4 regions of the Rhizobium sp. ZK1 genome follow, and region 2 is predicted to be linked to each of the others. Evidence: predicted binding sites of a transcription regulator. Region 2 holds the regulator's gene; each other region holds the start of a gene.
The links. The regulator LexA, encoded in region 2, represses DNA repair genes until DNA is damaged. The targets are predictions, from matches to a motif close to TGTTCNNNNTGTGTTCNG.
Positions count from the first base shown of each region.

Region 1: a site for LexA is predicted at 5,179-5,196, ahead of ACK9YZ_RS13555 (ATP-dependent helicase). Genes of this name have one in related genera too.
Region 3: a site for LexA is predicted at 2,745-2,762, ahead of ACK9YZ_RS01055 (ATP-dependent helicase). Genes of this name have one in related genera too.
Region 4: a site for LexA is predicted at 3,854-3,871, ahead of ACK9YZ_RS22450 (YifB family Mg chelatase-like AAA ATPase). Genes of this name have one in related genera too.

Region 1 is NZ_CP180586.1:2,611,733-2,618,938, reverse strand. It holds partial or broken gene ACK9YZ_RS13575 (hypothetical protein) at 1-426, shown strand, start outside; gene pncA (bifunctional nicotinamidase/pyrazinamidase) at 442-1,068, opposite strand; gene ACK9YZ_RS13565 (GNAT family N-acetyltransferase) at 1,275-1,784, opposite strand; gene ACK9YZ_RS13560 (hypothetical protein) at 1,989-2,480, opposite strand; gene ACK9YZ_RS13555 (ATP-dependent helicase) at 2,642-5,137, opposite strand; gene ACK9YZ_RS13550 (YoaK family protein) at 5,276-5,953, opposite strand; gene ACK9YZ_RS13545 (glyoxalase) at 5,981-6,862, opposite strand; gene ACK9YZ_RS13540 (alpha/beta fold hydrolase) at 6,912-7,206, opposite strand, start outside.
Region 2 is NZ_CP180586.1:1,497,422-1,504,627, reverse strand. It holds gene ACK9YZ_RS07805 (VOC family protein) at 1-808, opposite strand, end outside; gene lexA (transcriptional repressor LexA) at 1,005-1,727, shown strand; gene ACK9YZ_RS07795 (ComEC/Rec2 family competence protein) at 1,708-4,131, opposite strand; gene gltA (citrate synthase) at 4,423-5,712, shown strand; gene lpxB (lipid-A-disaccharide synthase) at 5,746-6,915, opposite strand; gene ACK9YZ_RS07780 (LpxI family protein) at 6,912-7,206, opposite strand, start outside.
Region 3 is NZ_CP180586.1:209,977-217,182, reverse strand. It holds gene murA (UDP-N-acetylglucosamine 1-carboxyvinyltransferase) at 1-364, opposite strand, end outside; gene ACK9YZ_RS01085 (hypothetical protein) at 481-690, opposite strand; tRNA gene ACK9YZ_RS01080 (tRNA-Thr) at 845-919, shown strand; gene ACK9YZ_RS01075 (DUF982 domain-containing protein) at 1,068-1,310, shown strand; gene ACK9YZ_RS01070 (hypothetical protein) at 1,546-1,809, opposite strand; gene ACK9YZ_RS01065 (BON domain-containing protein) at 1,893-2,153, opposite strand; gene ACK9YZ_RS01060 (hypothetical protein) at 2,323-2,604, shown strand; gene ACK9YZ_RS01055 (ATP-dependent helicase) at 2,817-4,877, shown strand; gene ACK9YZ_RS01050 (enoyl-CoA hydratase/isomerase family protein) at 4,962-6,023, opposite strand; gene ACK9YZ_RS01045 (putative bifunctional diguanylate cyclase/phosphodiesterase) at 6,091-7,206, opposite strand, start outside.
Region 4 is NZ_CP180586.1:4,459,646-4,466,851, reverse strand. It holds gene ACK9YZ_RS22465 (Dps family protein) at 1-178, opposite strand, end outside; gene ACK9YZ_RS22460 (LysE family translocator) at 411-1,028, shown strand; gene cysK (cysteine synthase A) at 1,172-2,134, shown strand; gene ACK9YZ_RS22450 (YifB family Mg chelatase-like AAA ATPase) at 2,261-3,793, opposite strand; gene gshB (glutathione synthase) at 4,057-5,004, opposite strand; gene ACK9YZ_RS22440 (cupin domain-containing protein) at 5,101-5,604, opposite strand; gene ACK9YZ_RS22435 (YraN family protein) at 5,739-6,107, opposite strand; gene rsmI (16S rRNA (cytidine(1402)-2'-O)-methyltransferase) at 6,100-7,014, opposite strand.

The DNA of each region.
Region 1 (7,206 bases), 1.1 Mb from region 2:
AGCAAAGATTTCGGCGCACTCATGCAATCGCGCGCCGATCTCAAGGATGCGATTATCATCGCGGATCCCGATTACCTCGTGGAATCTTTGCCCTATTACATCTCCAATCACACCTATCTCATGCGCGAAGAGCGTTTTGGCAACACAGTACGATTTACCCGCAACGCGCGCCTGTCGCTCAGCCTTGCCGATATACTGCAGACCGCCAACCATTTGCGGCAAAGTGAGGGTGTGCCCGTCGTCATCCTTCTTTCGCAACGGCTTGACCAAGTTGCCGCGCCGATCTCAGTGCACGAGAGTTACGTCTGGGAATTGTCTCTGACACCGGAGAATATTTCTGCTTTTAAGGATGCGACGAGCCTGCTGAAACGCTTCGGGCCGACTGCCGGAAGCGATGAGACATTCGACGCTTATCTGCTGAAATAGGGCGGCGATGACCGCTTAACCGCTTAAAATATCGGCACTCTTGACGATATCGATTCCCTTTGCACGCATCTCGTCGATGGCTGCAGCGACACCGTCGGGCGTGATGCCGCGGCTTGCGTCCTCGACAAAGCGGACCTTGACGCCAGGGATCAGCTCCAGCGCGTCGAGCGCAGAGAATTTTACGCAATAATCGGTCGCAAGCCCGCAGACGTCGAGTTCGGTGACGCCTTGATCGATCAGGAAATCGGCCAAGCCTGTCAGGGCATACTGATCGTTGTCGCGGAAGGCGGAATAGCTGTCGACGTTCTTGTTTTCGCCCTTCTGCTGGATGAGGTCGATTTGGGCAGAGTGGAGCTCGGGGTGCAGCTCGGCGTCGCGCGTGTATTGCACGCAGTGATCCGGCCACAACATCTGCGGCTTGCCGGAAAGTTCGCCCATCTCGAAAGGGGTCTTGCCGGGATGGGTGGACGCGAAGCTGCCGTGGTCAGCCGGGTGCCAGTCCTGCGAGGCGACGATGAGATCGTATTTGCCGCTGTCGATGAGGCTGTTGGCGACGGGAACGACCTCATGGCCATCCAGAACCGGCAGGTTGCCTCCGGGACAGAAGCCATTCTGAATATCGACCAGCAGCAACGCCTTCATCAAGCTATCCCTTACGCATACCGCACCGCAAAATGCCGACCGATACCAGCACAATCAACTAGTGGATTTCCGGGGGGCAAGGCGCAAGTGCTATTTCTCGTATCGAGAGTGTCAGATGGCTGCATCAACGTATTTTTCCCATGGCGCTCGCGTAATACGCGAAAGTGGCAAGTATTTCGCGTTTTTCCTTCGGATTTGTGCATGCGCTAAGGAGCCGAATGCCTGAAGACCAGATCGTCGGAATCGCCATCCTGGCGCGCCGCCGTTACATCCGGCACTGCGCCCAGCCGCTCGGCGAGCCGAATCGACCTCACATTGGGAGCAGCGATATAGCTCACCAGCGTCTTCAGGCCACGAACCGTAAAGGCCCAGTCGCGCAAGGCAACGGCTGCCTCATAGGCGTAACCTTTGCCTTCGGCTTGCGGATAGACAAGCCAGCCCAGTTCTTTCTCGGGAAACAGCGGGCCGTGATTGATGCCGACCTGGCCGAGGCATTGTCCTGAAACCCGGTCCTCCATCATCAGGGCGCCGTGACCCATCAGTTCCCATAGGGCGACGTCATGGCAGAACATGCCCCAGGCGGCCTTGGTCGAATGCGGGCCGCCCATATATCGGGCGCGATCGGATATCATCAGCGCGTGGTAGTCCGGCCAGTCTTCCATTGCAGGAGGCCGGAGGATCAGGCGCTCGGTTTGGAGTGTTGGTATGGTCGTCATCGGATGTCTCGCCGGAAAATCGGGTGAAGCCTGGAGTGAATGCCTTTAGCTGCAGGTCATTTACAGGGTATCCACGCGGTCGAAAAGGCCGACAAGAAAGCTCGGTGTTCTGAGGAGCTTGCCGTGGGTCAGAACGAATGGTGCCTGCGGCGAAGGTTGCTTGCGGCCTGTTCAGCGAGGCTCCCCCGGCAGAGCCTCATTGCATCAGGCCGTTTGGTCGCTCTCGCCGTTTGCAGCGGGCGAGCTGCCGTAGGTCGTCTGGTATGCGCGAAGTGCGGTCTGCATGTCGGTCAGGACTTTGGCCATCAGGCCGCTGTCATCATCGTCACCGCCGGTGGCGGCAATCTTTTGCGGGTCGGCGGCAAGAATTTCCGATGTGGTCAACTTGCCGTCGCCGTTCGAATCCAGGGCAGAGAGCGCTCCCTTGGACTCGTCACTGATGTCATCGGTGCCGGACTGGCCATCGCTGTCATCGCTCTTCTGGAGTGAGAGCATGAGCGCCAGAATATCGGCTGTGATCTTCTGGACGATATCGGAGCCTGACGAACCATCATCGCCCGCGGTACTGGCCGTTGAGGATTGGGAGGCAGCGGCGAGCTCGTCTGCCGAGACGACGCCGTCACCGTTCTTGTCGAGGGGATTGAGGGGGGCTTTGTACTGGGTCAGCGTGCTGCCCAGAGCTGAAACACTGGTCACTTGAACCTCCTCTGAAGGTCTTGTGAAGCCTGCCTTTCATGGGCGGGCAGTGACCGGGCTATGCCTGTTTGCGAGTCGGGTCAAAGCGGCGTTTTGTCATCTGGAGAACTGCGGGCTGCTGGGCCTGTGATTCCGGACAAGGTACCGACGCAGTGGAGCGGTCAGACCCGCTCCACAAACCCGTCCAGCACGCGCTTCTGGCCGGCGCGGTCGAAGTCGATCGTCAGCTTGTTGCCTTCGATGCCGGATATCGAGCCGTTGCCGAATTTGATGTGGAAGACGCGGTCGCCGAGGGCGAAGCGCGAGGGTTCGGTGGCGGTGGATTTCGCCACCAGTTCGCCCTCGATCGTGCGGCCGCGCGGGCCGCTTTCACCGTAGCCGATGCGCTCCACCGCATGGCCGGAGCGGGTGCCCCAGTTGTCGCGGGTGGCGTCGGTCTTGTTCTGCTGGGCGCGCTTCCAGCCTGGAGTCGAATAGGAATTGGCGAAGGGATCGGCCTTGTCGAATCGCGACTGGCCGTAACCGCCGCCGCGGCCGTAGCCGCCATAGTTCTGCTCCATCTCGGCCACTTCCACATGGGTTTCCGGCAGTTCGTCGAGGAAGCGCGAGGGAATGGTCGATTGCCACAGGCCGTGGATGCGGCGGTTGGAGACGAACCAGATGTGGCAGCGGTGCTTGGCGCGGGTGATGCCGACATAGGCGAGGCGGCGTTCTTCCTCCAGGCCGGCGCGACCGGATTCGTCGAGGGAACGCTGGTGTGGGAAGAGGCCTTCCTCCCAGCCGGGCAGGAAGACAGTGTCGAATTCCAGGCCCTTGGCCGAGTGCAGCGTCATGATAGAGACGGCGTCGAGATTTTCGTTGGTCTCGGCATCCATGACGAGCGAGACGTGCTCCAGGAAGCCGCGCATGGATTCGAAGCTTTCCATGGAACGGATGAGTTCCTTGAGGTTTTCAAGGCGACCCGGCGCTTCGGCGCTCTTGTCGTTCTTCCACATGTCGGTATATCCGGACTCTTCGAGGATCTGCTCGGCAAGTTCGGTATGTGGTGTGTTTTCAAGCAGTTCCTGCCATCGGCGGAAAGATTGAATCACGTCGAAAAGGGCCTTGCGCGCCTTCGGCTTCAGCTCGTCCGTCTCGATCATGTCGGCGGCGGCCGCCAGCATCGGAATGTCGCGGGCGCGGGCATAATCGTGAAGCGCGCGCACCGTCGTATCGCCAAGGCCGCGCTTCGGCGTATTGATGATGCGCTCGAAGGCGAGGTCGTCGGCTGGCTGGGCGACGAGGCGGAAATAGGCCATGGCATCGCGGATTTCGAGGCGCTCGTAGAAGCGCGGACCGCCGATGACGCGGTAGTTCAAGCCGAGCGTGACGAAGCGGTCTTCGAATTCGCGCATCTGGAAGGAGGCGCGAACGAGGATCGCCATGTCGTTCAGCAGATGTTTCCTGCCGTCGGCGTCGCCGCGCTGCAGGCGCTCGATTTCCTCGCCGATGGCACGCGCTTCTTCTTCGGAATCCCAGGAGGCATGGACCTGCACCTTCACGTCGTCAGGATCGGAGCGGTCGGTGAAGAGCGTCTTGCCGAGGCGGCCTTCATTATGGGTGATGAGATGGGCGGCGGCACCGAGGATATGGGCCGTCGAGCGGTAGTTGCGCTCCAGCTTGATGACCTTGGCGCCTGGAAAATCCTTTTCGAAGCGGAGGATATTGTCCACTTCCGCACCGCGCCAGCCATAGATGGATTGGTCGTCGTCGCCGACGCAGCAGACATTCTGCGGCTCGCCCTTGGCACGCTGGGCGAGAAGCCGCAGCCACATATATTGGGCGGTGTTGGTGTCCTGATACTCGTCGACGAGAATGTAGCGGAACTTCTGGTGATATTCCTTCAAGAGATCTGGCTGTTTGCGGAAGATCGCGATCGGATGCATCAGGAGGTCGCCGAAATCGCAGGCGTTCAGCGTCGACAGGCGGTTCTGATAGGCGAAGTAGAGGTCGCGGCCGCGGCCATTGGCGAAGGCGCGCGCATCTCCTTCGGGAATATCGGCCGGCCCGAGGCCCTTGTTCTTCCAGGTATCGATCATGCCGGCGAACTGCTTGGCCGGCCAGCGCTTGTCGTCGAGCCCCTCGGCTTGGATGATCTGCTTGATGAGGCGGATCACATCGTCGGTGTCGAGGATGGTGAAATCGGAGCGCAGGCCGACGAGTTCGGCATGGCGGCGCAGGAGCTTGACGCCGATCGAGTGGAAGGTGCCGAGCCAGGGCATGCCTTCAACGGCGCCGCCGACGAGAAGCGCGATACGCTCCTTCATTTCGCGAGCGGCCTTGTTGGTGAAGGTCACGGCGAGGATCTGCGAGGGGAAGGCGCGTCCGGTCGAAAGAATGTGGGCGATACGGGTGGTCAGAACGCGGGTCTTGCCGGTGCCAGCGCCGGCAAGCACAAGGACGGGACCTTCCAGCGTCTCGACCGCTTCGCGCTGTTCCGGGTTGAGGCCGGCGAGATAATCGGGGCGAGTGCCATCACGAGCCGCCATGGCGCGGGCGGCAATGCCGCCGCCGGCAGCCGGCGCCCTTGGGGCAGGTGCTGCAGGCTGTTGCGGTTTGCGCGGCGCATCGCCCGGTTCCTCATCGAAGAAGGGCATATCGTCGAAACTATTGCTCATGCCGCGTAATGTAGTGATTCGGGAAGGAAAGACCAGAAAGTTGTTCTGCTTTCATTCCCAGCGGCTCAGCTATCCTCAAGTCCTTGTTTGACACATGTCGTCATCGCAAAACCGCTGCATCGTTTTGCGCGGGATACTTCAGGTCGTTTGCGGGCCGGCGAAAGCCAGGCAGACCGAAACCAGCGCAAAGAGCGGCGGTAGCGCAAAGCACCAGGTGCCGACCGTGGCATACAGCAGGGCGGCAAGGCCGCAGCCGAGCGCGAAGGCGAAGACGGCGACCACCATATGCGACAGTCGGCTCTTTACGGGCTTTGCCTGATCGCCGGCGCTGCCATGGGCGAGGTCGGCTAGGTCGATCATGATTTGCGTCGTAGTGCCGGTCATCAGCGTGCTCGGCGGTGAGGCGCCGAGATGGATGCGGTGGGCGGCGTTCTGGATCGCCATGGCGATGACGAGCAGCATGCCGGTTGCGACCAGCGGCAGTCCATCGGGATTGGCGAAGGGGGAAAGCCAGATGGCGCAGGCGCCGCCGGCAATCAGGAAGAGAAGCTTTATGACGAGCAGGATGCGCAGGCCCTTCTCGTCGCCGGGCGGCACATTGTGCGTGAGGTAGCGCAGCAGGAGGATCGTCAGACAGAAGACCGGCAGCGCCAGAAGCTTGGCGATGATGCCCGTCGTGCCGTGGGTCAGTGCCGCACCCAATGTCACGAAGTTGCCGGTGACATGGGCGGGGAAGAGGCCGCCGAGCGCCAGGAAACCGGCTGTATCGACATAACCGCCGGTGAGGCTCAGAAGTACGGGCAGGGCTGGACGCATCGTTTTCCCTCTTATCGTTTTGTCTGGTTACTTTGCTGCGACGGCGTGGATTTCGGCAATATAGCCACCCGGGAATTCCACCATGGCGGCGCGGCGGTCGCCGGATTGATAGGGCGCAACGAGGATTTCGGCGCCGCTATTCCTAGCCTTCCGGAGCGTCGCGTCGAGATCGGCAGTCTCATATCCCGTCATCTCGCGGCCATAGGGGAAGGGCAGGTGGCCATCGGTGACGAGCACCGTCATGCGGCCGAAGATGGAATCGATGCGCAGGCGATGGAATGTCGTGTCCGGCAGGCCGATTTCGACGCCAGGCGCCTTCTTATCGTCGGAGACGAGTTTGCCATGCGAGAAGGCAAGGAAGGCGTGGGTGAAGGCTGCGACACGGTCAGGCGACACGTAGACGCGGTTTTCCGGGACTGTCGTGAAGGCGGGATAGTCTGGCTTGGTTGTATGCCAGTAAAGCTGCATGTTGACGCCGCCCGGCCACTGGATGACGGCGTCGCGGCCGATCGGATCCGGGAAAGCGGAGACGATGACATCGGCGCCGGCCGCCTTTGCCGCGGCGACCGCCTTGTCGAGATCGGTGACGAGATAGCCTGTGCGTTCGGCGCCGAACGGGTAGGGGATCGGCGTCTTGAAGCCGAAGAGCGAGACGGTACCAACCGGCGTCTGCAGAAGCTGCGACGTGGTGCTGCTCGGCGTCGGCGTCACCGTTGCGGTCACCTGCTTGGTGCTGGTGCCGCCGAAGGTGGCGAGGAAGCTCTTGGCAAAGGCGTCCACGTCGCCGGGGGCGACATAGACATGGGTCGTGTCATATTGCGCGCCGACGCCGAATTGCGGTGAGGCGGCCAGCGCCGGGGCGCCGGCCAAGCCGAGAAGGGCAACAAGGGCTAACGATAGACGAAGCATATGCGATCTCCTGCGGCCTGGCCGGCCGTTCATTCGGTACGTTCGAGGTTTACGCCTTGATGAAGGCGAGGACGTCGGCGTTGAACTTGTCGGCTTCCGTCTGGGCGAGGCCGTGCGGGGCACCCGGATAAACCTTCAGCGTGCCGTTCCTCAGAAGTTTGATGCCCTTTTCGGCGGCTGCCTTGATCGGCACGATCTGGTCGGCATCGCCGTGGATGAGCAGGGCCGGAACGTCGATCTTCCTGAGGTCTTCGCTGTAATCGACCTCGGAGAATTCATGGATGCAATCGTAATGGCCCTTGATGCCGCCGGCCATGCCCATCAGCCAGAAGGTTTCGCGCAGG
Region 2 (7,206 bases):
AGGTCACCCCGTTAGCAGCCAAATGCGCTTCTGTCACGGCCAGATCAGCAACCGCAAAGAGGATCGCCCGGCCGCGCAGGCCGCGATCGCTATCCGGCGTCGCCAGATCGAAATAGGCCTCCAGCCCCTCTGGGGTCATCAGGCTGATCTTTGCGTTTCCGGTCGGCACCTCCAGCCCGAAACTCGTGACATCCGCAGAAGCGGCTTTTGCCGCCGCGCGAACGAACTCGCCGAAAGCTGTCGGCTCGGGCGCCGCGAGCGCGATCTCGGCAATGCCTGTCACGCCATTGGCATGGATCTCCAGCGCGCTGCGGTCGGCCGGAAGCGGGTTGATGCGCTCGACAGCGAAGAGAAAAAAATCCGGTGCCCGGAGGTCACCAGCGAAAGCGAGCCGGAAGCCGGCAACACTTTCTGCACCGTCAGGCATTTTCACGGAACGTTCGAACTGCAGCACAGAACCTGCACTGATGCCACTCTTCACGAATCGAGCGTGTTCGTGCTTCGCATCCGCTGTCACAAAGGCGATGGCGGACAGTCCCTCGCTGCCGCAGCGGAAACGGAAAGCCTGATTGCGGGCAGTGAACACATTGCCCTCACGCGCCGTCTCCTCGCTCTCCTCCACACTCGCGACACCCAATGGCTCAAGGTAGGTTTTATCGGTAAAGAAAACACAGGCATTTTCAGTGCCGAAGGGATGGCGGGCATCGGGCGCGACGGTGAAACCGAGCTTGCCCAGCCTTTCGCGGGCAAGCTCGATATCGGTAACCGGCAAAACGAGATGATCGATCGGAAGCATATCCTGGGTCATCAGCTACTCTCCAGCATCACCAGGATGATGTGCTTCAGCAGGCGCTACGAAGCAAGGCCGGGCAGGCTTTCCGCAGATAAAAATAAAATTCTCAGCAGAATGAACAGAAGTTTTACGAAAATTTAGCCACTTGCGGAACACATATGGAACATATAGTGTCCGTTCTGGATTTGTTTCAAGACTGGGGTTAGACGCCATGCTCACGCGCAAACAACAGGAACTCCTTCTTTTCATTCACGAAAGGATGAAGGAGTCAGGCGTTCCGCCGTCTTTCGATGAGATGAAGGATGCGCTGGATCTGGCCTCGAAATCCGGTATTCACCGGCTGATCACGGCGCTCGAGGAACGCGGCTTCATTCGCCGGCTTCCGAACCGGGCACGCGCGCTCGAAGTCATCAAGTTGCCGGAAGCCTACAGCCCAAGCCTGCAGCCTCGGCGCGGCTTTTCGCCGAGCGTCATCGAGGGCAGCCTCGGAAAGCCTCAGCCGTTGGCTCCCGCTCCGGCAAAGCCTGCACCTGCTGCCGACAACGGCAATTCGATTTCTGTGCCGGTCATGGGGCGCATCGCCGCCGGCGTGCCGATCTCGGCAATCCAGAACAATACGCACGACATCAATGTTCCCGCCGACATGCTGGGCTCGGGTGAGCATTATGCGCTCGAGGTTCGTGGCGACTCGATGATCGAAGCCGGCATCTTCGATGGCGACACGGTCATCATCCGCAACGGCAGCACCGCCAATCCCGGTGATATTGTCGTGGCACTCGTCGACGAGGAGGAAGCGACGCTCAAGCGTTTTCGCCGCAAGGGTGCATCGATTGCACTCGAAGCAGCAAACCCCGCTTATGAGACGCGCATCTTCCCGCCGGATCGCGTCAAGGTCCAGGGCAAGCTCGTCGGCCTCATTCGCCGCTATCACTGACCGGTGACGTACTGGCGTCTGCGAAACTGTCGCTGCGCCAGTCATAGGCACGGTGGCGCATCCAGGGCCGTCGCAACGTGTCGAATGCAGTTGTGATCTCAGTTCCCTTATCGGTAAAACGAAGTTCGACGGAGCCTGTTCTGCGTAGTGTCTCGCCAGTAAAGAGCAATGCGCCGGAGCGACAATGGTCAAACGGCAAACGGACAGGGGTAACGACGATATCGGCCGTATCGCAGGCCGGCCCGAGATAGGCTGCATTGTCGATGATCGTCAGTTTCTTTCCATTCCCGAGCAAGGTAGTGCACCAGGCGCCCTTCTGGCAGGAGAAGCGCGATGGCGAGCTTGCTGCGGCATGTCTCATTGCTGCTCTGGCTTCGTCCTGCTGATCCCGTGACAGCTGCAGCCGTTTGCCTTCAGGCGCAGCGGGGACATTGACAGCCTGGAGCATGAACGGCTTTCGATGCTCTTCCATGGCAAGCGCCCGCTGCCATTGTTCGAAGATGAAGGCAGGAGGCTTTTCGCGATTCGAAGCTATCGCCTCTCCATCGACAACAGCAACCAGGCCGCCATCTTCGGCGATGGTGATGTCGGGCATCGCCTCGACCGGAAGCAACGCGACGGCAAGCGTGGAAACCGCAACGATTGCTGTTCCGGCGTGCCGCAGTCTGGTTCTGAGCAAGGTTAGCAGCAGAAACCCGAAGACGGCTGTCGGGAAGTACCAGCCGGGCAAACGGCCCACATCGATATTGCCGCCCCAGCTCGATACCGTCTTTGCGATTTTTATCACCAGATCGAGCCCGAAGCCTGCGACCTGCCACATCGGGCCATCGAGGCCAAAAGGCATCAGCAGCATCGCCAGCATCCCGGCAGGCATGACGATGAAGGAAATGACAGGCATGGCCGCGAGATTTGCCGGCAGGCCGTAGGCAGTCAGCCGGTGAAAATGCTCGATCGAAAACAGCGCGGTCGAGAAACCGCCGATGAGCGACGTCAGGAAAATGCCGCCGAAGAAGCTGCCAATCATGAGGACAGGTTTGAGGATCGGCAGCTTGGCAAAGGCATTCTCCCGCATCGGACGCACTTTCCAGAGGTCGTAACCGGCGACCAGGGCAAGCGTTGCGGCAAAGGACATCTGGAAACTCGGCCCCAGCACCTCCGATGGCGAGACTGCGAGGATTAGGAGCGCGGACAGCGCCACGTTTCTAAGGCTGATCGACGGCCGGTCAAAGAAGACGGCAACCAGCATGATCGCCATCATGATGAAAGCGCGTTCGGCGGAGACGGCAAAACCCGAGATCAGATAATAAGCCGTCACCGCAGCGAGCGCGCCGGCCGCCGCGATTTTCTTGGTCGGCCATGCCTGGGCAATGGCGGGAAAAAGACTGAGGATGACCCGCAGGCCGACAAAGAAGATGCCGGCGGAGAGCGCCATATTGAGACCGGAGATCGCGATGATGTGGGCAAGGCCGGATTGCCGTAGCGCCTCGGTCGTTTCATCCGAGATCGCCCGTCTCTCATCGGTGACAAGTGAAGCAGCAAAGGCGCCGGTATCACCCGGCAGGACGGAGCGGATTCGATCGCCGATGCCGCTCCTGAGCCGATAGAGCCATTCCAGGGTCGCCTCACCGAACGAGCCCGCCTGCTGCGGCTGCGACGCAGCCTTTTTCGGCGCACCATAGAAAAAGCCGTTGGCACCAATGCCATCGAAATAGGCGCTGAAAGCAAAATCGTTGAGGTGGGGAAGTGCCGGTCCCGCCGGAGGCGTGAGACGTGCCCTGCCCTCGATGACGTCACCAAGCTCAAAGGGCTGCGTGGCGCCCCGGACCAGGACGGAAATGCGCTTGGGTGGACGCTTGATCTCAGGAGCATCCGTTCCGGTAACAGCAAGAATATAGCGCCAGCGCCCTCTTCCATCGCCTTCGCGACGCTCGATGCGGCCGGTCACCGTTGTCGTTACGGCGGAATCCAGGATCAAGGTCCGCGCCCGCCATGTTTCGACCTGTGCCGAAAGCATTCCACCGGCAAAGAGAAGCAGAGCAAGCAGCGTCGCCCGCAATTGCGTCCGGCCATATCCGCAGAGCGCAACGGCAAGGAGGAGGACAAACAGGCAGAGACCAAGCGAGACGACCGGAAAATCCGAAACTGCCAGAAACCAGGTCGCGGCACCCGCACCGAGAAAGACCGGCGAGAAGAGAATGAGGCGACCGTGGCCAGCCTCTTCCCCGGCCATGCGAATAGACGATTCGGCGTGTTGTTTCGCAATGCCAATCAGCCGCCGCTGCAGCGGAACAGCAGCTTGCGTCCTTACCGGTTGCGTCACAATGGCGCGCGGTGCGACATCGGCAAAATCCATCTTGGCATCAACGGATTGCGCCTGCCGTTCTCTTGTCTCGAACCCCGTCATAATCGCTTGGACCCGCCCCCCGGATATCGGCAGAATGCAACCTGTGTTCAAAACGCGCAAACAATAATCGATTGAAATACGAGGAAAATTCACGCGAACGAAAAATCCAGTCAAATCATGGTGTTCTGATATGCATGGGGCTCATCGCTGCACTGCCTAAAAGATGATGCCGCGATGCACAAAATGGCATCACGGTAACTTGGCATTAGCTTCGCGATCATATAGCTATCGCTTAGGACGCTTAACTCTTATGGCGCTTTTGCGGCGCCACCGCCACTCCGGAGGATCAGCATGACGGATCAAAGCGCAACAATCAAAATCGGTGACAAATCAGTCGACCTCGCCGTCCGAAAAGGCACGGTCGGACCTGACGTCATCGATATCGGTGCACTTTATAAAAATACGGCCTCCTTCACCTACGATCCCGGGTTTACGTCGACCGCATCCTGTGAATCGAAGATCACTTATATCGACGGCGACGAAGGTGTTCTGCTGCATCGCGGTTACCCGATCGAGCAGCTTGCCGAGCACGGCGACTTCCTGGAAGTCTGCTACCTGCTGCTCTACGGCGAACTGCCGACCGCCGCTCAGAAGAAAGACTTCGACTATCGCGTCACGCACCACACGATGGTGCACGAGCAGATGAGCCGCTTCTTCACCGGCTTCCGACGCGACGCCCACCCGATGGCCGTCATGTGCGGCTGCGTCGGCGCGCTTTCGGCCTTCTATCACGACTCCACCGACATCACCGATCCGCACCAGCGCATGGTCGCCAGCCTGCGCATGATCGCCAAGATGCCGACGCTCGCTGCCATGGCCTACAAGTACCATATCGGCCAGCCCTTCGTTTACCCGAAGAACGACCTCGATTACGCGTCGAATTTCCTGCGCATGTGCTTTGCCGTTCCCTGCGAAGAATATGTGGTCAACCCGGTGCTTTCGCGCGCCATGGACCGCATCTTCATTCTGCATGCCGATCACGAGCAGAACGCCTCGACCTCGACGGTCCGCCTCGCCGGTTCTTCCGGCGCGAACCCGTTCGCCTGCATCGCAGCCGGCATCGCCTGCCTCTGGGGTCCCGCTCACGGTGGCGCCAACGAAGCAGCCCTCAACATGCTGACGGAGATCGGCACGGTTGACCGTATTCCCGAATATATCGCCCGCGCCAAGGACAAGAACGACCCGTTCCGCCTGATGGGCTTCGGTCATCGCGTCTACAAGAACTACGATCCGCGTGCCAAGATCATGCAGAAGACGACGCATGAAGTTCTCGGCGAACTCGGCATCAAGGACGATCCGCTTCTCGAAGTCGCGATGGAACTGGAGCGTATCGCTCTGACCGACTCCTATTTCATCGAGAAGAAGCTCTATCCGAACATCGACTTCTATTCAGGCATCACTCTGAAGGCTCTGGGCTTCCCCACCACGATGTTCACCGTGCTCTTCGCTCTCGCCCGTACCGTCGGCTGGATCGCACAATGGAACGAAATGATCGAAGATCCGGAACAGCGCATCGGCCGTCCGCGCCAGCTCTATATTGGCGAGCCGAAGCGCGATTACGTGCCGGTTTCCAAGCGCTAAGCGCTGACTTCGAGACAAGAAAAGAAAACCCGGTCAGGAATGACCGGGTTTTTTGTTGGCGAGAACATCGAGCAATATCTTCGCCGCGTGCTCCCCCGGGGGACTTTCCGTCTGCATACGCTGCCAGATCAGCTCGTAACCTTCCTTCATCGCCTTGAGCTGATAGGTGTCGGCCGACAACCTTTCCATCCAGCGTGCGAGGCTTGCACCACGAACGATGTCGTTCAGATATTCCGGTACGACCGCATAGTCTGCGATCAGATTGGGCAGAGCGCCAGTCCAGGTCTTGATGCCTGATGTCAGCATGCGCATGATCCAATCGACCTTGTAAGCGGAAACGACGGGGACATTGGCGAGCGCCAGTTCCAGGATTACGGTCCCGGACGCCGCCATGGCGGCATCGGCTTCGGCGAAGGCCTTCCATTTCGCTTCGGCGCCCACAACGATTTCCGGCTTCACCGCCCATCCCGCCGTCACTTCCCGCACAAACGCTTCCCTGTGCGCCACGGTCGGCAGGATGAAGCGCATCGGTCCATTGCGGGCGACGAGATCATTGGCGGCGGCCTCGAAATAAGGCAGGAGCTTCTTGATCTCGGAGGAACGCGAGCCGGGAAGAAGCAGGATCGCACCGGCGCCGGGTTGCCGGCCAGCGCGCAGACGCCTGGTCTCCAGAAGCGCCGCGTCGGCAACCAGACGATGGCCCACATAGGTGGTAGCCGGCCCGTTGAGACGCTGCATCACCGCCGGTTCGAAAGGAAGTACAGCCAGCACATGGTCGACATAGGCGAGCATGCGCTGGGCACGATATTCCTTCCAGGCCCAGACACTGGGACAGACATAATTGACGACAGGCAGATCAGGCAGCGCTGTGCGCACACGCTTGGCGACACGGTGGGTGAAATCCGGGCTGTCAATGATTAGCAGGATATCGGGCTTTGCCGCAATGATCGCCGCTGCCGTTTGCCGAATGCGGGAAAACAGCGTCGGCAGCTTGGCCAGGACCTGCGTGATACCCATGACGGAGAGCTCGGAGAAATCAAAGAGAGATTTCAATCCTTCGGCCTGCAGCCCCTCACCGCCGACGCCGACGAGTTCGATGGGGCCGGAATGGATCTTCCGCAGCCCTGCAACGAGATCGGCGCCAAGCAGATCGCCGGATACTTCGCCGGCTACGACAGCAATTTTCAACGGCCTGTCACTCATGCAAGCCCCCATCCCGGCAAGCCCTTGTCTATACCGCAGACAAAAAGACCGTTCTCGTCTGCCGCCTTGATGAGCGCGTCGCGATCAAGCACCAACGATCGGCCGGCTTCGATAGCCACTCCCGCAAGTCCGGCAGCTTTGGCATTGAGCACGGTGGACACACCAATCGCCGGCAAATCGGCGCGGATATCCTGCTGTGGCTTGCAAAGCTTGACCAGCACGCCGCGCCGGCGTGATGAAATACGGCCCGCTGCTCTCAGGGTCGCCACACGGTCAAGCATGCCGTCCGTA
Region 3 (7,206 bases), 1.3 Mb from region 2:
GCGAAACACGGCAATGGCCCTCACGGGCGAGAAGCGGACCGATGACCCAGAAGGAGGCGCGCATCTTCGAGACCAGTTCGTAGGGAGCGGTCGTATCGACGATGGTGCGGCAGGTGAAATGGATCGTGCGTGCGTAGGAATCTTCCTGTCGCTCGCGGCGGCCGTTGACGGCAACGTCGACGCCGTGATTGCCGAGGATGCGCATCAGCAATTCGACATCGGCAAGGTGGGGCACGTTTTCCAGCGTCAGCGTATCGCTCGTCAAAAGCGAGGCGATCATCAGCGGCAGCGCGGCATTCTTGGCGCCGGAAATCGGAATGATGCCATTGAGCTCATTACCGCCGACAATTCTGATACGATCCATGTGCACTTACGGGCGAGGCCCGCCTTTCTAAAAAGTTTTGCCTGTGGGGGCAAGGCAAGAAGTGGGGGGTGTTTAGAGCAAATCCCCCGACGCTTCAATTCGACGCGGACCGAACATTACGATTCGTCCATTTTTGCGGCGGGCTTTTTTGCGGCGGGCAGCCCATCTGTCTCGTCCACCTGGCCGGACCGGCGGGCGCGCACCTGCTGTTTGCGTCTGGAAAGATTTTCTCTCAGCTTTTCGGCCGCCCGTTCGCGGCGCAATGCCGCCTGGGCCTCTATGGCCTCTTTCCGGCTCTGCCGGCCCTTTTCAGTCTCTTCGTTCATGCACCAGAATTAACCGAATTCGCGCCGTTCCAAAAGTGGGCCAGCCGTTATTCCCAGAGAAGTTGGAATTTGCTGCTTGCGCTCCTGCCGAAGCTGTGGCAATAGGCGCCCCGTTCACGCGAATTGAGCGTTTCCGCTTCACGCGTCTGGTCCTGCTGCCGTAGCTCAGTGGTAGAGCACACCCTTGGTAAGGGTGAGGTCGGTGGTTCAATCCCACTCGGCAGCACCAGTTTTCTCCCTTAGCATTATCCACTGCACCAATCGGCGCCATTGCTGCCGGTAAAAATCTCGCTAGAATATTAGCATTCTGAAGTCTTCACGGAGGGAACTCGAAGGCTTCGTCAATGTTTCTATCGAGACATGCTGGAGGAGCATCGATGGCGACTGAACGATGGAATGGTCCGATCAAGGTCGGTTTCGAAGAGGCAGGGGCGCGCACGGTTAACGGACCGTTCGATGCCCTGGCATGCCTTGCCGAACACTGGCCTGCCGTGCGCGGACTGAAATATTTGAAGGCACGCAGCGCCTGCCGGGCCGCACTCGATGGCCGAAAGAGCGTCGAAGAGGCTCGCGCAGAGTTCATGGCGGCGGCCGAAGAAGCAAAGCTTAAAGTGCATTAAACTTTCGGCGGCGATATCGGACAACAAGAGCCCCATCCGTTCCGAAACGGAGCAATGCTTAATTTTCACGTAACCCTGCGCGGAGCTCGCGCGGGGCTTTGTCTCGAAAGAGATTGCGCCGCTCATCTGTTCATCCATAGAACGACGCCAGCCATCATGATGATGGTTAGAGGCTCGTCACCCTCTACGGGAGACTGCAGACGAGCCTCGTCCGAAAGAAACTTCGAATATTCCATCAGCAATTCGAAGTATTCCCATCCTTCACCTGAATATATCCTACACCGATGATTGTGCCATCCGCGGCGCGGATGAAGGACGGCAGAAAATGCGGTTCGGCGGGGTTGCAGACGGCGGCGCTGGTATATTCGTTCAACGCGATCTCGTCCTTCGACAGAGCCGAATAATTCATATCTGTTTCGAGTGAGGCATAGGCGGAGCCGGCAAAGGCGCCGCCCCCCAGAAGAAGGGCCGCAGCCCACGGGCGTATAAGCGTTTGCATTATTGTCTCCAGCATTGATATCAGCTTTTCAACACGCGAGACGGAGAGTTGGTTCCTTGGAAACTCCTGGAGGGAACCTGGATTTATCTCACCAGCAAGCGACAATGCACATAACCGCTTCCGACAACCTCCTCGGCAATTGCCAGCGCTCGCACGCTATCGCCCCATTGCCGAACGAAACCTTCGAGAATAACGCTGGAACCAACGCTGATGACGATGATGTCAGTCGCGTCGAGATCGGCTGCGGCATGCAGGGCGCTTTCTACGGACGCGCGCAAGGCGGCCGCATTGTGGTCCGTCATCCGGGCTTCCTCGTGGGGTGGCAAGCTGTGAAACCGCAGCACCATGACCGTTCCTGACATTGGCTAATAGGGATTTAACGCATGAACACGACGTTTTGTTGCCACGGGCTGCCGGCTGGAGGCATAGTCGCCGTGGTGGTGCTCCTGACGCCGGCCCTTGCCAGGAGACGTCAGGAGCCGCCGCAAGCAATTGCAGCCGAAGGAACCGATGATGAAAGCGCTGGTGCCTGCCCTTCTTGCCACGACCCTTCTGGCCGCGCCTTTGCTGGCCGGCTGCTCGGCCGCGGACGCGCCTGCGCTGGAGCCCATTCCCGGCAGCATCACCTATGGCGGTCAGCCGCGCACGAAGCTGACGAAGTCGCCGATCGGCAGCGCCGTCTATAACGACTTTTACAATCAGTGGGGCCAGCACGTCTACGAGACCTATATCCTCCAGCCCGACCGCAGCCTGAAACTGGTGCGACGCCAGATCGTACCGGACTTTCCGCAGTAGAGCGCCGTGCGTCCATTCAGACGCAAAGAGGAGGCTCTACGTCTATGAACTGGCGCATCGGGCTTTCCGAAAATCGGTCGATTTGCGAGCCGATGCTGCAGTGCACGGCAGTCCGCACCTGCTTGACAGCGGCGCCAATCGAGAACATCCAAGGAACATCTGATTTTATTCGCGGGCGCTGATTCTCCCACGAAGCCCAACCGGACGGCTGGATGTATCTCGAAAGACTCAATCCCCAGCAGCGCATGGCCGTGGAGCACGGCACACTCACTGACGGCAGCCATGTGGCCGGGCCGCTGCTGGTCATCGCCGGCGCCGGTTCCGGCAAGACGAATACGCTTGCCCATCGCGTTGCCCATCTCATCCTCAAGGGCGCCGATCCGCGCCGCATCCTGCTGATGACCTTTTCGCGCCGGGCGGCCACCGAAATGGGTCGGCGCGTCGAACGTATCTGCGGCGAGGTTCTCGGCAAGAATTCCGGCATCATGGCCGATGCGCTTGCCTGGAGCGGCACGTTTCATGGCATCGGCGCGCGGCTGCTGCGTGACTATGCCGAACAGATCGGCATCGACCCGGCCTTCTCAATCCATGACCGAGAAGACAGCGCCGACCTGATGAACCTCGTGCGCCACGATCTCGGCTTCTCCAAGACAGAAAGCCGGTTTCCGACGAAAGGCACCTGTCTGGCGATCTATTCGCGTGCGGTGAATTCCGAGACGGAACTGCCGCTGGTGCTGCGCGACGCCTTCCCCTGGTGTGCCACCTGGGAAAAGCAGCTTCGCGAGCTTTTTGCCTGCTATGTCGAGTCGAAACAGAGCCAGAACGTGCTCGATTACGACGACCTGCTGCTCTACTGGGCACAGATGGTGGCCGAGCCCATGATCGCCGAGGATATTGGCAGCCGCTTCGATCATGTGCTCGTCGACGAGTATCAGGACACCAACAGGCTGCAGTCTTCGATCCTGCTTGCCCTTAAACCCACCGGGCACGGACTGACCGTCGTCGGCGACGATGCGCAGTCGATCTATTCCTTCCGGGCCGCGACGGTGCGCAACATTCTCGATTTTCCGGCCTCCTTCAGCCCGGCCGCCAACATCGTCACGCTCGACCGCAACTATCGCTCGACGCAGCCGATCCTTGCCGCCGCCAACGCGGTCATCGACCTTGCCTCGGAGCGTTTCACCAAGAACCTCTGGACGGAGCGGGAGTCGCCGGAGCGGCCGAGGTTGGTCACGGTGCGCGACGAGAATGATCAAGCCCGCTATGTGGCCGATAAGGTTCTCGACAATCGCGAAGAGGGCGTGAAGCTGAAAAGCCAGGCCGTGCTCTTCCGCGCCTCGCATCACAGCGGTCCGCTGGAAGTGGAGCTCACCCGCCGCAACATTCCCTTCGTGAAATTCGGCGGACTGAAGTTTCTCGACAGTGCGCATGTGAAAGACATGCTGGCAGCATTGCGCTTTGCCCAGAATCCGCGCGACCGGGTGGCAGGTTTCCGGCTGATGCAGATCTTGCCGGGTATTGGCCCTTCCACGGCACAAAAGGTGCTGGACCATATGGCGGAAGACGCGAGCCCGGTGACGGCGCTTGCCGCCATGCCGGCGCCGCCACGCTCGGGCGATGACTGGACTTCGTTCGTTTCCACCATGCAGGAACTGAAAACCGGCAAGGCCGGCTGGCCTGCCGAGATCGAACTGGTGCGGAAATGGTATGAGCCGCATCTGGAACGGCTGCATGAGGATGCGAGCGCCCGGCTTGCCGATCTCATACAGCTCGAGCAGATCGCCGGCGGCTACGCCTCCCGCGAACGCTTCCTGACGGAACTGACGCTCGATCCGCCCGATGCCACCTCGGATCAGGCGGGTGTGCCGCTGCTCGACGAGGATTACCTCATCCTTTCGACCATCCATTCGGCCAAGGGGCAGGAATGGACAAAGGTCTTCATGCTGAACGTCATCGACGGCTGTATTCCTTCAGATCTTGCGGTCGGCACGACGGCCGAAATAGAGGAGGAGCGACGGCTGCTCTATGTGGCGATGACACGCGCCAAGGACAGCCTCGATCTCGTCGTGCCGCAGCGTTTCTTCACCTATGGGCAGAATTCGCAGGGCGACCGGCATGTCTATGCGTCGCGCAGCCGCTTCATTCCCGCCACGTTGCTGCAATTCTTCGAGGTCTGCGGCTGGCCTCAGGTGAAAGCCGATACGGCAGCAGCCCAGCAGGCGCGGCAGGTGCGCATCGATGTCGGCGCGCGCATGCGCGGCATGTGGCGTTAGAGCAATTCCAGCAAAAGTGCGCAGCGGTTTTGCGTCCGGAATTGCGTAAAACAAAGAGATAGGGCCTCTCCTGACCAGATGGCGCTAAAGCGCGAGCGGCGGCTTGGGTGGTTCGAAAAACCGGGCGATCATCTCGTCGTTGACCAAGGCGATCGTCGGCGGTGACCATTTCGGGTTGCGATCCTTGTCGACCACGGCCGCGCGTACGCCCTCGTAGAAATCGTGGCCATGCAGGATTTGCATGCAGGCGCCAAGCTCACGGGCGAGGCATTCGGCAAGTGTACGGCTCTGGCGTCCGGCACGCAGCAAACGAAGCGCAAGCTTCAGGCTCGTCGGTGAGCGGGTGAGAATGACGCGGCGGGTCTCGGCGGCAAATTCACCTTCTTCCCTCGCAAGCGCCGAAACGATCGCCTCAACGCTGTTGAAGTGGAAGGCGCGGTCGATCATCGCCGCATTGGCCTGCAGTCTGCCTTCGCCCGGTTGATCTGATAGATTGCGTAGCGCCGCGTCGACATCGTCTGACGAGCTCCCCACGGGCAGATCCGAGAGACGCTGAATTGCCTCTTCGAGACGCGAGAAGGGCATATAGAAATCGGCAAGTCCGGCATGGATTGCATCGGCGGCATTGATATCGAGCCCCGTCAGGGCCATCCATGTACCGCTTTCGCCTGGCATGTGAGGCAGCAGCCACGTGGCGCCGACATCAGGGAAGTAACCGATGCCGGTCTCCGGCATGGCAAGGCGGGTGCGTTCGGTGACGATACGGTGGCGACCGTGGCTGGAAAGCCCGACGCCGCCGCCCATGGTGATGCCGTCCATCAACGCCACATAAGGCTTCGGATAGTTGGCGATACGGTAATTGAGGCGAAATTCCTCGCGCCAGAAGGTTTCCGCCAAGCCGTCGCCGGTACGCCCGCTGAGGTGAATGGCGCGGATATCGCCGCCGGCGCAGAAGCCGCGCTCACCCTCGCCCATCACGACGACGCTTGCCACGGATTGGTCACCGGCGAAATCGTCAAGTGCGGCGGCAATTGCACGCACCATCGGGATGGTCAGGCTGTTCAGCGCCCTTGGGCGGTTCAGCCGGACAAGACCTGCCGTACCACGTCGTTCAACTATGACTTCGCTCTGATTGCCGTTGTCCATGGTCCACCTCACTCCTGCCCTAGCAATAAACGGGGTTAGGCCGAGGTTCCAGTGGCTGGCTGATCAATCAGGCCGAGAGAGACTGCGAAACGCTGACATCGCGCCTGACCGCGTAGTCGATTGCCAGTTCCAGCGGCAGCGGCCGAGAGAAATAATAGCCCTGCGCCAGGCGCACACCGATGCCTTTCAGCGACTCTGCCACGTCCTCACTTTCGACCCCTTCGGCCACTGAGGCAATGCCAAGGTTCTGGCAGAGATTGGCGACGGAGCGGGTGATGTTCATGCAGCGCGCATCGCGATCGAAATTCATCACGAAGGCCTTGTCGATCTTCAGCTTGTCGAAGGCCAGGCGGTGGATGTGGCTCAAGCTCGAGTAACCCGTACCGAAATCGTCAAGCGCAATCGAGATGCCGGCAGCGCGCAACACGCCGATCACCTGATCGGCGGTGTCGAAGTCCGACAGCAGCGCCGTCTCTGTGATCTCGAATTCGATGCGTTTGGGATCGACGCCGGAGCGCGTGATCATGGCGAGCAGGACCATCGATGTTTCGTGGTCGCAGATATCGCGGGCCGAGAGGTTGAAGGAAACGCGCAGGTGCGACGGCATGATCTTCAGCGCGTCGAGCGCCTGGCCGAAGAGAATGCGCGTCACGCGGCCGATCACGGCAGTGCGCTCGGCAGCCGGGATGAAGGCATCCGGGCTGATACGGCCGAAGCGCGCGCTGTCCCAACGCGCAAGCGCCTCAAAACCCACGACACGGCCGCTGCGCAGTTCGATGATCGGCTGATATTCGAGCTTCAACTCCTTGGCAAAATTCTCCGCCTGCAGCTCCAGTTCGATCAGATAGCGCTGCGTCAGGATTTTTTCGTGCTCCGGCGAGAAGAGTTCGACACCGCCGGTACGCTTGCTCTTGACCTGATAGAGCGCGAAGTCCGCCTTTTCGTAGAGATCTTCGGCGCTGTATTCGCCCGCATCAGGATAAACGATGCCGCAGGAGCCGGAGACACGCACTGAACCGTCCGGAATTTCATAGGGATCACGCACGGCGGCACACAGCGCCAGACCGAGGTCGGAGACGCCCCTCAACGTCATATCAGACGGGAAAATGATGCCGAATTCATCGCCGCCGAGGCGTGAGACGATACCCTGATCGCCAACCAGCGAGACGAAGCGGCGCGCCGT
Region 4 (7,206 bases), 1.5 Mb from region 2:
CGCGGAAATGCGGCCCGGACATGTGCCAGTGGAAGTTCTTGGTCTTCACATAAAGCGTAAATACATCGGCGAGCAGCGCGGTCAGCGCAGCCGAGATATCGGTAATCGCGTTGGTCGGCAGGTCGGAAGGGGTCTTGAGCGGCAAACGTCTGCGGGCTTCGGCTGAGGTAGGCGACATGTATTCTCTCCTTGGTGATGAAAACCTTCTGCTCCGACGGCATCAGCGAAGCCGCGGCGGGCCGTGTCTGCGGCCGCTTGCAAGGGGAAAATAGCAAGGCCGGATCGGTTTCCAAGTAGATCATGGTTCAGCCGACCTATTCTTTATGGTGATGGACAGATCAGCGTCAGGCGATTGATGGAGCCGCCTTCGCGCGCTTATAGAGAGACTACCTTAAGCCAGTGGATTGAAGATGAGTCTTACCGTCCTGATCGCGTATGCCGGCGCCTTGTTCATCGCCGCCGCCATTCCCGGCCCTGGGATCACGGCGATCGTCGCACGTGCGCTCGGCTCGAATTTCCGCGAGACTTTCTTCATGGGCCTCGGTCTCGTGCTCGGTGACATGAGCTACCTGACCGCCGTTATCCTTGGACTCGCCTTCGTGGCACAGACGTTCACGGAGATCTTCCTGGTCATCAAAATCGCCGGCGCGCTCTATCTTGGCTATATCGCCTGGAAGCTTTGGACCGCCGGCTTGCTGCCGCAGGATATCGCCGCGAAGAAATCCAGCAGTGCCGGCATGTCGTTCCTATCCGGCCTGCTGGTGACGCTCGGCAATCCAAAGACCATGCTGTTCTACGTGGCGCTGGTGCCGACGCTGATCGATCTCGGCGGCATCGGCATGCGCGACTATCTCATGCTGCTCGCCGTCACCTTCGTAGTGCTGATGATCGTGCTCATTCCCTACATGATGCTGGCATCGCGCGCCCGCACGATGCTGAAGCGGCCACGCGCACTGCAGGCGCTGAACCGCGTCGCCGCCAGCATCCTGGCGGGCACGGCAGCCTTCATCGCCACTCGTGCAGCCTGAAATAAACATTCGGCAACGGACGGTTTTCAAAGGATTTTTTCTCCGGCTTAAGCGAGCGACGGATGAAGCCGCTCTGGTCTCATCACCAGTTTGACCCTATTCTCTCCGCAGATTTCAGAATGGATTTCAAAGGGAGAGCACCCATGTCGCACAAACCGGGCCGCGGCCGCATCTATTCCTCCATCACCGATACAATCGGCGACACGCCGCTCGTTCGCCTCGACAAGCTCGCCAAGGAAAAGGGCGTGGTTGCCAATATCCTCGCCAAGCTGGAGTTCTTCAATCCGATCGCCTCGGTGAAGGACCGCATCGGCGTCGCGATGATCGAGAGCCTGGAAACGCAGGGCAAGATCTCGCCCGGCAAGACCGTGCTGATCGAACCGACCTCGGGCAATACCGGTATTGCGCTTGCCTTCGCCGCCGCTGCCAAGGGATACCGGCTGATCCTCACCATGCCGGAGACGATGTCTGTCGAGCGCCGCAAGATGCTGGCGCTGCTCGGTGCCGAGCTGGTGCTGACAGAGGGGCCGAAGGGCATGAAGGGGGCGATCGCCAAGGCCGAAGAACTCGCCGCTTCGCTGCCCGATGCCGTCATCCCGCAGCAGTTCGAGAACCCGGCCAACCCGGAAATCCACCGTAAGACGACAGCCGAGGAAATCTGGAACGACACCGATGGCACGGTCGATATCTTCGTTGCCGGCATCGGCACCGGCGGCACGATCACCGGCGTCGGCCAAGTGCTGAAGAGCCACAAGCCGGATATCCGGGTCGTCGCGGTCGAGCCCAGCGATTCACCGGTACTGTCAGGCGGTACGCCCGGCCCGCACAAGATCCAGGGTATCGGCGCCGGCTTCGCGCCGAAGATCCTCGATACCAGCATCTACGACGAGGTCGTGACGGTCAGCAATGACGAGGCCTTCCAGCTGGCGCGGCTCGTCGCCAGGCTCGAAGGCGTGCCCGTCGGTATTTCCTCAGGTGCGGCGCTCACGGCCGCAATCGAGGTCGGTCGCCGTCCAGAAAATGCCGGCAAGAACATCGTCGTCATCATCCCATCCTTTGCCGAGCGGTATCTTTCGACGGCGTTGTTTGAAGGGTTGGGAAGCTGAGATGGGAATTCGTGAGTAGTGAGTATGAATGAGGCTGCCTTCAGTGCCTGCCGCAAATCACTTTGGCCGGCCAATCACCGATTGTGAGCCGCTACTCACTAATCACCGTTCACTAATCACCCAACCTCACGCCGCCGCTGTCAGCCGCGCGCCGGCGACGCGGTAAGAGATCGCTTCCGCAAGATGGATCCGACCCACGGTTTCCTCACCGTCGAGATCGGCAAGCGTGCGGGCGACCTTCAACACCCGGTGATAGCCGCGTGCCGAAAACTTCATCTTGTCGGCGGCATCGCGCAGCAACTGCAATCCCGCCGCATCCGGCTCGGCGAACTTCTCGATCATCGAGGTGGAGCATCCGGCATTGGTGGAAATACCGGTAGCACCTGCAGCGGCATAGCGTTCGCGTTGGATGTCACGGGCGCGGGCAACGCGCCGAGCGACATCGGCACTCGCTTCAGCCACCGCCGGCCGGATGAGGTCGGCGGCGGAAACGGCCGGTACGTCGATGCGGATATCGATGCGGTCCATCAGCGGGCCGGAAATGCGGGCCTGATAATCCGTCATGCAGCGCGGCCCTCGGGCACAGGTGTGGCCGGGCTCGCCCGCCATGCCGCAACGGCAAGGATTCATGGCTGCGATGAGCTGGATCCGCGCCGGATAGGAGACCCGGTGATTGGCGCGTGCGATGACGCATTCACCGCTTTCCAGAGGCTGACGCAGGGCATCGAGCGCCTGCGGCGTAAATTCCGGAAACTCATCGAGGAAAAGCACGCCGTGATGGGCAAGCGAAGCCTCGCCCGGCCGGGCGCGCAAGCCGCCGCCGATGAGGGCTGCCATGGTCGCCGAATGGTGCGGCGTGCGAAACGGCCTGCGGTCCGAGAGCTTGCCGCCGGAAAGCTGGCCGGCGATGGAATGGATCATCGAGACCTCCAGCAATTCCGCAGCCGAAAGCGGCGGCAGGATGGAGGGCAGCCTCGACGCCAGCATCGACTTGCCGGAGCCGGGTGGTCCGACCATCAGCAGATTGTGGCCGCCGGCGGCCGCCACTTCCAGCGCCCGCTTGGCACTTTCCTGCCCCTTGATCTCGGCGAGATCGGGAAGGTTGGCTGCATTCGGGCGAATGGATGGCTCCGGGCGTGAGAGTATCTGCGTGCCGCGGAAATGATTGGCGAGTGCGATCAGGCTGCGCGGCGCCAGAATGTCGACCCCGGAACCCGCCCACGCGGCCTCCGAGCCGCTTTCAGCCGGGCAGATCAGGCCCTTTCCGGTCGCATTGGCGCCGATTGCAGCCGGCAGCGCACCGGCGATCGCGGCAATCGTGCCGTCGAGGTTGAGTTCACCGACAACGACATAGTCGGACAAAGCGTCCGCCGGAATGGCACCGAGTGCGGCCATCAGGCCGAGAGCGATGGGCAAATCGAAATGGCTGCCCTCTTTGGGAAGATCGGCTGGCGCAAGATTGACCGTCACGCGTTTTGCCGGCAGCGCCAGGCCGGAGGCATGCAAGGCCGCCTGCACCCGCTCGCGGCTTTCCGCAACCGCCTTGTCCGGCAGGCCGACAATCTGGATTCCCATCTTGCCGGGAGCGACCATGACCTGGACCTCGACCGGCACACCTTCAATGCCCTGAAACGCAACCGTGCTGACGCGTGCGACCATGCCCTGCCCCGAAACCTCTACACCCCACCTATGAAGGCGGTCACAATCTGGCATGGAATTTGGAATAAAACAAGAACGATAAGCGAACGAATTCAGCTACCCGCTGCAATCAGATTGCGATCGGTTGTAAAGCCGGAACGAAGGCGATCAAAGGCGGAACACTTAGCGCATTTCCGTTTTCATCGAATCGCGGAAATTCTCTATCTCATTGTTTCTACACAACTCCGGGCGCATAACCGCTGCACGGTTTTGCTAAAATTACCCTAGCTGCGCTTGCGCTCGATGGCATCCCATAACAGGCTTGCGATATCGGCGCCGCCGAACTTCTTCACCTCGCGGATGCCGGTCGGCGAGGTCACGTTGATTTCGGTCATGTAGTCGCCGATCACGTCGATGCCGACGAGCAGGAAGCCGCGTTCGCGCAAAGCGGGGCCGATGCGCTCGCAGATTTCCTTTTCGCGCGCCGTCAGTTCGGTCGGCTCGGCGCGACCGCCGACATGCATATTGGAGCGGCTGTCATGCTCGGCGGGGACGCGATTGATGGCGCCGGCAAATTCGCCGTCGACGAGGATGATGCGCTTGTCGCCCTTGCGCACGTCAGGCAGGTATTGCTGGGCGATGAAAGGCTCGCGGAAGAGCTGGCCGAACATTTCAAGCAGTGAGGACAGGTTGCGGTCATCCCTGGTGGAATGGAAGACGCCGGCGCCACCATTGCCGTAGAGCGGCTTCAGGATGATGTCGCCCATCTCGTCGCGGAAGCGGCGGATCTCGCCCGGATCCTTGGTGATCAGTGTCTTCGGCATCAGGTCGGAAAATTCGGTGACGAAGATCTTTTCCGGCGAGTTGCGCACCCAGGCCGGATCGTTGACGACGAGCGTCTTCGGATGGATTCGTTCGAGCAGATGCGTCGCGGTGATGTAGGCCATGTCGAAGGGCGGGTCCTGGCGCAGCAGAACGACATCCATGGTCGAGAGGTCGACGCGTTCGGGCGCACCGAGCTCATAGTAGTCACCCTTGACGTCGCGCAGCACCATCGGCTCGACGGAAGCATAGAGCTTGCCGTCGCGGAAGCTCAGGCGTTCGGGTGTGTAGTGGAAGAGATTGTAGCCACGCGCCTGCGCTTCGAGGCTCATGGCGAAAGTGGAATCACCTGCGATATTGATGCCGGAGACATGGTCCATCTGGACCGCTACGTTCTTAATCTTGGCCATTTCCGTCCCTTGAGCTGATGCCGCCCAGATGTAGGTCGGTCAGGCATCAAACGCAACGGCAATCAATGGCTTCGGATGTTTCCGCGGGCGCTATTGTCAGGCGGCGATGCCGGTACCGCCGCTGTTGCGCAAGAGGTTGCGCAGGCGGTAGGCGATGGCGAGCGGCTTTGGGAAAGGCTTACGCAGGAAGGCGACCTTACGGACGTAATTGTCGACCCGCCAGTTCGCCCAGGTGCCGCCGGCGAAGAAAGCGACATCGCCCGCCTGCAGTGTACGCTCTAGGCCGTCTTCGGTGGTGACGTGCACCTCGCCTTCGAGGATCATCACCGTCTCGTCCCATCCGAAACGCCAGCGGAATTCACCTGATGTGCAATCCCAGATCGCCGTTAGCGAGGCCTCGTCATGGCCGCGGGAGTGTTCCGCCGTGCGCGCCTGCGGATTGCCGCTGATGATCCAATCCGGATTGATCGGCGTCGGCTTCAGCACCATCCGGTCGCTTGCCTGCGCGACGAAAGATTTGCCTGATGGCTTCAACGCGGCATAAGGCACCGACCGCGCAGCCGTCGCTGCGGCTGTTGCAAGCATCATCTTCCAGGCCATGAATTACCCCCAGTTGCTACCCCTAGCTGCGCTGTGGATAGCAAAAGAGTCATAAAAGCCCGTTCAAGCAGACGCTAAAACTTTAACGAAAGCTTGTTCGCCAGTTTTAGGCGCCTGCGGAATTTAGCGCCTCCCTAGAAAGCGTCCGGGAAATGACGGGGCAGCTTCCCCGGCAATATCGCAACGATATCATAGCGCTGTGAGAGCTGGGCATAGTCCCGCTGACGGGCAAGCCAGAGATCACTTGCGGCCCGGATACGCTTTTGTGAGCCATAGGTGACGGCATCCACCGCGCCCATTTCGTCGACGCGCGCCTTGACCTCGACAAAGACGGCCAGATCCCCCTTGCGGGCGATAATATCGATCTCGCCGAGCTTTGTCCGGTGCCGCAGGGCGAGAATACGGTAGCCTTTCAGCATCAGGAAAATGGCGGCAATATATTCCGCCGTCCAGCCGCGGCGCAGCGCCTTTCTTCTGCGGAGCGTCGCCTCGCCGTCAGCCATTTTCCGCCTTCATGTCGAGGAGCTTCTGGTAGAGCACCTTGCGCGGCAGACCAGTCAAGCGAGCAGCCTCGGTTGCGGCCTTCGCAGTCGGCAGGTCTTTTGAGAGATCGGCGAGAACCGCGTCAACGTCGGCTTCGGTAGCGGCCCGCTTTTTCGGCGGGCCGATCACCAGCACGATCTCGCCCTTCACATTGTCATGTTCTTCATAGTGGGCTGCGAGCTCGGCAAGCGTGCCACGGCGGAATTCCTCATAGGTCTTCGTCAGTTCGCGGCAGACCGACGCCTCGCGTTCGGCGCCGAGCACATCGGCAGCGGCCAGCAGCGTCGCGCCAATGCGATGGGGTGATTCAAAGAAAATCAACGTGGCTGGTGCGGCTAAAAATTCCGCGAGCCGATCGCGGCGCGCCTTGTCCTTGGTCGGCAGGAAGCCGGCAAAGAGAAAGGCATCGTTCGGCAGGCCTGAACCGACGAGGGCGGCAAGCGGCGCCGAAGCACCGGGAATGGGGATAACGCGGTAGCCCATCTCGATCGCCTGCTGCGCCAGCCGATAGCCGGGGTCGGAAACGAGCGGCGTGCCGGCATCGGAGACAAGCGCCACCGACTTGCCGGCTTCGAGCGCCTGCAGCAATCGCGGCCCGGCCTCATCGGCATTGTGCTCATGATAGGCGAAGGGGCGGTTCTGGATGCCGTAACGATCAAGCAAAACGCGGGTAACGCGGGTATCTTCGCAGGCCAGGACATCGGCACCGGCGAGCGTTTCCAGCGCCCGCAGCGTGATGTCACCGAGATTGCCGATCGGTGTGGCGACGAGATAGAGAGCCGATTCGAGCGGGCGCGCCGGCACCGCAATATTGTGCAGGCGAAAGCCGCGCCGGGCGCCGGTTTCCGCTGTCGTCTCTTCCGTCATGTCACTCACTTTCGTCCCGCCGGGCTCTGCCCTTTATGGGCGAGCGGTGTCACTTCGACAAGGGGCGCAATTTCTGTGAGCATTGCACTGCAAAACGGCATTTGCAGGCCTGTGGACAGCCATACCTCTTGCAATCGCCAGCAAAGTTCTGCCATTTTGCCCGTCCACTCCCCTCTCCCAAAGGGGAAAGCA